4 regions of the Telluria sp. B2 genome follow, and region 2 is predicted to be linked to each of the others. Evidence: predicted binding sites of a transcription regulator. Region 2 holds the regulator's gene; each other region holds the start of a gene.
The links. Region 2 encodes LexA, which represses DNA repair genes until DNA is damaged. Its sites were predicted from a motif close to ACTGTATNNNNATACAGT; they were not measured.
Positions count from the first base shown of each region.

Region 1: a site for LexA is predicted at 903-920, ahead of recA (recombinase RecA). Genes of this name have one in related genera too.
Region 3: a site for LexA is predicted at 1,371-1,388, ahead of ACSUZJ_RS04025 (DNA topoisomerase IV subunit B). Genes of this name have one in related genera too.
Region 4: a site for LexA is predicted at 1,214-1,231, ahead of ACSUZJ_RS02900 (putative DNA modification/repair radical SAM protein). Genes of this name have one in related genera too.

Region 1 is NZ_CP196525.1:722,561-724,760, reverse strand. It holds gene recA (recombinase RecA) at 1-839, opposite strand, end outside; gene ACSUZJ_RS03265 (response regulator) at 1,195-1,917, shown strand; gene ACSUZJ_RS03260 (sensor histidine kinase) at 1,914-2,200, shown strand, end outside.
Region 2 is NZ_CP196525.1:1,735,979-1,738,178, reverse strand. It holds gene priB (primosomal replication protein N) at 1-157, opposite strand, end outside; gene rpsF (30S ribosomal protein S6) at 201-587, opposite strand; gene lexA (transcriptional repressor LexA) at 819-1,454, shown strand; gene ACSUZJ_RS07750 (tetratricopeptide repeat protein) at 1,755-2,200, opposite strand, start outside.
Region 3 is NZ_CP196525.1:882,984-885,183, forward strand. It holds gene ACSUZJ_RS04025 (DNA topoisomerase IV subunit B) at 1-1,192, opposite strand, end outside; gene ACSUZJ_RS04030 (response regulator) at 1,473-2,200, shown strand, end outside.
Region 4 is NZ_CP196525.1:647,842-650,041, forward strand. It holds gene ACSUZJ_RS02895 (SEL1-like repeat protein) at 1-869, shown strand, start outside; gene ACSUZJ_RS02900 (putative DNA modification/repair radical SAM protein) at 1,245-2,200, shown strand, end outside.

The sequences.
Region 1 (2,200 bases), 1.0 Mb from region 2:
CCTTCGCGCGAGGTGCCTTCTCCGTACAGGATGTCGAAGTGGGCTTCCTTGAACGGCGGCGCAATCTTGTTCTTGACGACCTTGACCTTGGTTTCGTTACCGATCACCTCGTCGCCGGACTTGATCGAGCCGGTACGGCGGATGTCCATGCGCACCGAGGCGTAGAACTTCAGCGCGTTACCGCCGGTCGTGGTTTCCGGGCTGCCGAACATCACGCCGATCTTCATACGGATCTGGTTGATGAAGATGACCAGCGTGTTGGTACGGTTGATCGAGCCGGTGAGCTTGCGCAGCGCCTGCGACATCAGGCGGGCTTGCAGGCCCGGCAGCGAGTCTCCCATGTCGCCTTCGATCTCGGCGCGCGGGGTCAGTGCCGCCACCGAGTCGATGACCACGAGGTCGACCGAACCCGAACGCACCAGGGCGTCGGTGATTTCCAGTGCCTGCTCGCCGGTATCGGGCTGCGAGATCAGCAGCTCGTCGAGCTTGATGCCCAGCTTTTGCGCATAGGTGACGTCGAGTGCGTGCTCGGCGTCGATGAATGCGCAGGTGCCGCCGAGCTTTTGCATCTGGGCGATGGTCTGCAGGGTCAGCGTGGTCTTGCCCGACGATTCCGGACCGTAGATTTCCACGATACGGCCGCGCGGCAGGCCGCCGACGCCGAGCGCGATGTCCAGGCCCAGCGAGCCGGTGGACACGGTTTGCACTTCCTCGACCGGTGCGCTGGTGTCCATGCGCATGACGGAGCCCTTGCCGAACTGCTTTTCGATTTGCGCGAGGGCGGCAGCCAGCGCCTTGCCTTTTTCGGAGGCATTTACTGCGGATTTTTTGTCGTCCATAATTTTCTTTCAGTCTTGGAGGTAACCAAGGTGTGGGCGCCATCGCGCGTTTCAATACCTAGTACTGTATAAAAATCCAGTGGTTTTGGCAAGCGCAATCTAGGGAAGTACTGATTTATTCGTGACGGCGGCCTTGGCCTGGAGAAAAAACGTCCTGCTGCGTTGCAAATCCTCGCCATACCACGCGGTATGGCTGCGGTTTGCGCCTTGCCGGCCGCTTTTTTCCATGGCCAATCCCATCCGTCAGAATAAATCAGTGCTTCCCGGCCCCGCGGTTTGAGAAAGCTCGCATTGTTGCGCTAAATCAAACACAATGAAGGCAGCAGCGAGGTTTAATCGAAAAACAGGGTGAAACATGCGAATTCTACTAGCCGAAGATGATAGCGTACTCGCGGACGGGCTGACGCGCTCGCTGCGCCAGTCCGGCTATGCGATCGACTGCGTGCGCAACGGCGCCGACGCCGATACCGCCCTTTCCACCCAGGAGTTCGACCTCCTGATCTTGGACCTCGGTTTGCCCAAGATGTCCGGTCTCGAAGTGCTGCGCCGCCTGCGCGCGCGCTCTTCCCTGCTGCCGGTGCTGATCCTGACCGCAGCCGATTCCGTCGAGCAGCGCGTCGAAGGGCTGGACCTCGGCGCCGACGACTACATGGCCAAGCCCTTCGCGCTGTCCGAGCTCGAAGCGCGGGTGCGCGCGCTGACCCGGCGCGGCGCCGGCGGCGGCCCGGCCGTGATCCGCCACGGCCCGCTGTCCTACGACCAGGTCGGGCGCAGCGCCTATATCAACGAGCAGATGCTCGACCTGTCGGCGCGTGAACTGGGCCTGCTCGAGATCCTGCTGGCACGCACCGGACGCCTGGTGTCGAAGGAGCAACTGGTCGACCACCTGTGCGAATGGGGAGAAGAGGTGTCGAACAACGCCATCGAGGTCTACGTGCACAGGCTGCGCAAAAAGATCGAGGTCGGCGGCGTGCGCATCGCCACCGTGCGCGGGCTCGGCTACTGCCTCGAAAAATTCTCCGACGCTTCCCGTGCCGGCGCCGGCGCAAGCTCCGAACAGGCCTCCGAACACAAGTGAACGACCGCGACGCCGGCCTCGCGCCGCCCGACAGCGACCTGCCCGCTGCCGTGCCCGAGCCGCTGTACGTCCCGCCGAATCCCGAGCCCGAAGAAAGCATCCAGCATTCGCTGTTCGGCGAAATCCTCGACTGGATGCTGGCGCCGCTCCTGCTGCTGTGGCCGATGAGCATCGCCATCACTTACCTGGTGGCGAAATCGATCGCCAACCAGCCTTTCGACCATGCCCTGGAAGACCGGGTCACGGTGCTGGCCCAGCAGGTGCGCGAAGTCGACGGCGCGAT
Region 2 (2,200 bases):
CGAACGCGGCAATCTCGAACTCGACCAGCCTCGGCACCCCTGCCTCGACCTGCTGCGAACTGTGCAGCAGGATTGCGGACACGACCGGCACGCCGGCGGGGGTATAGCGCAGTACGTCGCGTTCAGCGATGGTGGCGACGACTTGTAGCTGGTTCACTTCTCAGCGGGCCTGAGCCCGTTCACGATCCTGGCGAAAAACCTTAGGCAGCGGCGGCCGGGGCAGCAGCCGGAGCTTCTGCGCGGTGGCTCTTGGCTGCGTCTTCGCGCTGTACCGACTTCATCATTGGCGACGGAGCGGTTTCAGCCTTCTTCATCTTCACGGTCAGGTGACGCAGCACGGCATCATTGAACTTGAATGCGGTTTCCAGCTCGACCAGGGTCTCGTTGTCGCACTCGATGTTCATGCAGATGTAGTGTGCCTTCGGCAGCTTCTGGATCTGGTAAGCCATCTGGCGACGGCCCCAGTCTTCCACGCGATGGATGTTACCGCCGCGGCTGGTCACCGTGGTCTTGTAACGCTCGATCATCGCCGGGACTTGCTCGCTTTGGTCCGGGTGGACGATAAAAACGATTTCATAATGACGCATGCAACACTCCTTGAGGACGTTTAAACAAATGCCCACCTCGGCGTCAAGACGAGTGTGGGAAGGGAAAGCCTGCAATTATAACCCGAAGCGGGCAGCAACACAATCGGCGGCCGGCGTACCCCTTTCGCGACAGCAGCCGTCCGGAAATTCCAGCGAAAACAACGATTTCCCTTGCATTTACAGAAGCACTGTACAAAAATACAGTCTGAATCGATAACCAGTGGTACACCCATGCTCAAGCTCACTGCAAGGCAAGAACAGATCCTGAACCTGATCAAGGAAGCGATCGACAACACCGGCTTCCCGCCGACCCGCGCCGAGATCGCGAAGGAATTGGGCTTCAAGTCGGCCAACGCGGCCGAGGAGCACCTGCAGGCGCTCGCGCGCAAAGGCGCGATCGAGATCGTCTCGGGCACCTCGCGCGGGATTCGCCTGATCGGCGCGGCATCGGAGCCGGCCGTCCCGGCCATTCCCCCTGCCCTGCTGATGTCGCTGCCCCTGGTCGGCCGTGTCGCGGCAGGTTCGCCCATCCTCGCGCAGGAACACGTGGAAGCAACCTACAACGTCGACCCGGCCATGTTCGGCGCCCGCCCCGACTTCCTGCTGAAGGTGCGCGGCTGGTCGATGCGCGACGCCGGCATCATGGACGGCGACTTCCTGGCGGTCAAGAAGGTCGACAGCGCCAAGAACGGCCAGATCGTCGTGGCCCGCCTGGGCGAAGACGTGACCGTCAAGCGCTACCGCAAGACCGGCGACGTGATCGAACTGCTGCCGGAAAATCCGGACTTCAAGGTGATCCGCGTCGAGCCGGACGACGAGTTCGCCCTCGAGGGGCTGGCTGTGGGTTTGATGCGCAGCTGGCACTGAGCCGCAGATGAAAGAAAAGGCCGCTTGATGCGGCCTTTTTTGATTTTGCAGGGTGGGGTCTCGACCCCACGCGGTACGACGCCTGCGAATCGCCAGCTCATTCCCTGGCCCCGGTTTTGTAGGGTGGACACCTGTGTCCACGCGGTACAAGGCGAGCAGGCCGGGCGCTCTGCCGGCAGATTGGCGGCCGGGGCTACGCGACGCTTTGCGGCAGCTCATCCGTCCTACAGCGTGGACACAGGTGTCCACCCTACGAAAAACAAAGGCCGCTGACGCGGCCTTTTTTACTCCAACACGGCCTTACTTCGTTCGCACCGACTCGTCCTTCGGCGCCTTGGTCACGATCGCATTGTGCTCGGCGATATACGCCTCGGTCGCGCCGCGCCAGACCGCCACGTCGGCCAGCACCATCTTGGCGCCGACCTTGGCTTCTTCCGACAGGTTTTCCTGGACCTGGGCCAGGTGCTTCTTCGCCTGCTGCATCTCCGCCAGGTTCATCAGCTTGGCGATGTCGGCCGGGATCCGGTTTTCGAGCGGGGAGGCGGCGTTCAGGTTCTGCACGAAGCCGTTATAGCAGTCCTGCCACTTGTTGATCGCGTTCGAGACCCGCTCGATCTCGTCAGTCTGCTTCGAGATCGCCGGCACGCGCGGCTTGGGGCAGCGGAACTTGCCGGACCGCAGGTCTTCGCCGTCGTACTTCGACACCCAGTAGTCGATGTCGGCGCGGCGCGCGACCCGCTGCTGCA
Region 3 (2,200 bases), 850 kb from region 2:
CCTGCTTGATCACCAGGTCGGCCAGCTTCTTGCCGTATTCGACGTGCTGGTTCAGCCACAATTCCAGCGGCGGCTTGGTGAAGGTCGAGACGAGTTTCACGGCGTCGCGCGAGTTCAGGCGCTCCTTGGTCTGGCCCTGGAACTGCGGGTCCAGCACTTTTGCGGACAGCACGAACGAGACGCGCGCGAACACGTCTTCCGGCAGCAGCTTGACGCCCTTCGGCAGCAGGCCATGCAGTTCCACGAAGCCTTTCACGGCGCCGAACAGGCCGTCGCGCAGGCCGGACTCGTGGGTGCCGCCGCTCGGGGTCGGGATCAGGTTGACGTAGGACTCGCGCACGATCGCGCCTTCCTCGGTCCAGGCGACTACCCAGGCCGCGCCTTCGCCTTCGGCGAAACCTTCGTCGCCGGCGGCGGCGTACTGCGCGCCTTCGAACAGCGGGATCAGGGTTTCGCCATTCGAGCTCGAGGCCAGGGCTTCGGTGAGATAGCCGCGCAGGCCTTCGTCGTAGCGCCAGGTCTGGACGTCGCCGGTCTTGGCGTTGGTGAGGGTGACGGTCACGCCCGGCAGCAGCACGGCTTTTGAGCGCAGCAGGCGCTGCAGTTCCGTCATCGGGATGTTCGGCGAGTCAAAATATTTGCCGTCCGGCCAGGCGGTGACGCGGGTGCCGTTCTTCTTGCCGCCGCGCTCGAACGGCGCGGAGGTGAGGGGCTCGATGACTTCGCCGTCGGCGAACACCAGGTTGTGCACGCCGTTGCCGTCTTCGGTCTTGCGCCAGACGGTGATTTCGAGGCGCTTCGAGAGCGCGTTGGTGACCGAGACGCCGACCCCGTGCAGGCCGCCCGAGAAGGCATAGGCGCCGCCCGAACCCTTGTCGAACTTGCCGCCGGCGTGCAGGCGGGTGAACACGATCTCGACGGTGGAGACGCCTTCTTCCGGGTGCAGGCCGACCGGGATGCCGCGGCCGTCGTCCTCGACGGTGATCGAGCCGTCGGTATTGATCGTCACGCCGATGTTCTTGCAGTGGCCGCCCAGCGCCTCGTCGGAGGCATTGTCGATCACTTCCTGGATGATGTGCAGCGGGTTCTCCGTGCGGGTGTACATGCCCGGGCGCTGCTTCACGGGTTCGAGTCCTTTCAGGACCCGGATGGATGATTCGCTGTAATCGGTTGCGGTTTTCTTGGTGGCCATGCTGATCAGTGTTTTTTCGAATGCCTGCGCATTCTATATCTTGTCGGAAGGAAAAAGCAGGAATGGCGTGACCGATTGTTCTTGTCAACGCACTCGAACGTGACTAGATTGATACCCATGCTTGCTACGTCGGGGCGGCCCTGGAAACCGCCGAATGGGAGACATCGGCCAGACTGGTACTGTACATGCGTACAGTATTCAATGCAAGGTTTGGGATGCGCCACGTAGCTGAACGCACAACAATGGGAGCCCGGAAGTCGCGCGTCCCGGGTCGATCATCATGTCTGTACAGAAGATTCCAACTGCCGTACGCCTGCTCGGCTTCGACCAAGGCGAATCTGAACGCATTGCCGCCATGCTGGCTGCGGCGCCGCGGGCAGGGCCGTGCTACGTCCGCCTGCATGACGACAGCCTGCAGGAACCCGACCTCTACCTGGTCGACGGCGAGAATCCGGCCGCGCTGCTGCGCCTGGGCAGCATGCGCAGCATGCCGCTCGCGCTGCAGGTGGGCGGCGCCGACCATGGCCTGGCGCGGCTCGCCCGTCCCTTCGATGCCGCCACCTTCCATACGACGCTTGCCCACCTGGTCGCCGAGCGCCGCCGCGCGCTCGAATTGCTGTGCGCACGTGGCGAACCGCCCCTGCCGGAACGCCGGCGCCGCCAGCGCCTGGCCGACGACACGCTCGGCGTCGATGGCGAGGCGCTGCGCCAGCCGCCGCGGCCGGACAAGGTCCTGATCGTCGACAAGGAAGGCGCCTTCCGCGACCACATGGCGCGCCTGGTCGGCGAACGCCGGCTGGCCATTGCCTGGACCGACAGCGCAGCGACCGCGGTACGCCTGTGCGACGAAACCCAGGTCGGGGTGGCGATGATCAATACCTCGACTCCCGGCATCGATCCCTACGCGCTGTGCAGCGCAATCAAGGCCCAGGAAGGCGCGGGGCGCACGGCCGTCGTGTTCCTGGTCGGCCGGGCCTTCCCCTACGACACCGAGCGCGCGCATTCGGC
Region 4 (2,200 bases), 1.1 Mb from region 2:
GGTACGAGCGCGCCGCGCGCCAGGACCACCTCAGTTCCCAGTTCAACCTCGCGCTGATCTACGACAGCGGCCATGGCGTGGCGCGCGACGAGGCGCGGGCGCTCGAATGGTACCGCCGCGCGGCCGAACAGGGCCATGCGGGCGCCCAGGACAACCTCGGCCTGCGCTACGAGCACGGCCAGGGCGTGGCGCGCGACGCCGGCCTGGCCGCGCACTGGTACCGCAAGGCCGGCGAGCAGGGCCTGCCGGCCGCGCAATACCACCTGGGCCAGCTCTACGACGCGGGGCAGGGCGTCGAGCACGACCCGGCCCAGGCGGCGGCCTGGTACCGCAAGGCGGCCGAGCAGGGCCACCTGCGCGCCCAGTTCGACCTCGGCCTGCGCCATGAGAGCGGCAACGGCGTGGCGCAGGATGCCGCGCTCGCGCTCGACTGGTACCGGCGCGCGGCGGCCCAGGAATATGCGCCGGCCCAGTACATGGTCGGCGTCCTGATCGACCGCGAGGACATGGGCGACCCGCGCGAGGCGACCGACTGGTACCGCAAGGCGGCCGAGCAGGGCCACGCGCTGGCCCAGTTCGCCCTCGGCCTGCGCTACGACAGCGCACATGGCGTCGAACGCGACTACGAGGCGGCCCACTTCTGGTACCTGTGCGCGGCGCGCCAGGGCCATGCGCGGGCCCAGTTCAACCTCGGCGTGATGTATGCGACCGGGCAGGGAACGCAGCGCGACCCGGTCGAGGCCTATGGCTGGCTGCACCGGGCGGCGGCGGGCGGGATCGCGGCTGCTGGACCCTACCTGAAGCGGCTCGCGGCGCGGATGGCGCCGGTGCAGCTGGCGCAGGCGCAGGTGTATACCGAAAACGCGTAGTGCCCGACAGCTCAGGGGGTGGTTGAACGCGTGGGGCGATTGTGACTCGCGGCGGTGTTTGCGGGCGATGCGTCGCCGCCGCAGGTTAATGCATGAACACGTAACGCGTGGGCACGGGATGTGCCCACCCTACGGTCGGCGTTCTGGCCACAATAGCGATAACACTGCATGGCTTCCTGTAGGGTGGGCACCCCGTGCCCACGCGAAACGCCGCGTTGTGACACCGTTTTTTGAAACCGACCGTACGCCATTCGCCGACGCATCGAACGGCAAACCCGCGCCTTTTCAACAACCTGTTGTCCCCCAACCTCACCCGCGCGCCGTGCAGCAAGCGACTGGTATATACTGTATGCCCATACAGCTCCACCTTTCGCGATGGAACTCACCGACAAGCTCGAAATCCTGGCGGACGCCGCCAAATACGACGCCTCCTGCGCCAGCAGCGGCGCGCCCAAGCGCGCCTCCGACGGCAGCGACGGCGGCATCGGCGCCACCACCGGCATGGGCATCTGCCACAGCTACACGCCGGACGGGCGCTGCGTGTCGCTGCTGAAGATCCTGCTCACCAACTTTTGCATCTACGACTGCCAGTACTGCGTCAACCGGCGCAGCTCGAACGTGCCGCGCGCCCGTTTTGCGGTCGAGGAAGTGGTCAAGCTCACGCACGACTTTTACCTGCGCAACTACATCGACGGTCTGTTCCTCAGCTCCGGCATCATCCGCTCGAGCGACTACACGATGGAGCAGCTGGTGGAAGTGGCGCGCCGCCTGCGCGAAGAACACAACTTCCGCGGCTACATCCACCTGAAGACCATTCCCGACGCCGACCCGGCCCTGATCGCGCAGGCCGGCCGCTATGCCGACCGCCTGTCGGTAAACATCGAGCTACCCACCCACGACAGCGTCACGCGCCTGGCGCCGGAAAAGAACGTCCACACCATCAAGCTGGCGATGGGCTCGATCCGCCGCAAGCTCGACGAAAAGGCCGAGGAACCGAAGGCGCCGAGCTTCGCGCCGGCCGGCCAGAGCACGCAGATGATCGTCGGCGCCGATGCCAGCGACGATCACACCATCCTGAACACCGCCGAAACCCTGTACGGCAGTTATAAACTCAAGCGCGTGTACTACTCGGCCTTCAGTCCGATCCCGCAAAGCCCGAAGAGCGTGCCGCTGGCCCCGCCGCCGCTGCTGCGCGAGCACCGCCTGTACCAGGCAGACTTTCTCCTGCGCGGCTATGGCTTCACGGCAGGGGAGTTGATGCCGAAGGCCGGCAATCTCGCCCTCGACGTCGACCCCAAGCTGGCCTGGGCGCTGGCCAACCGCGAACACTT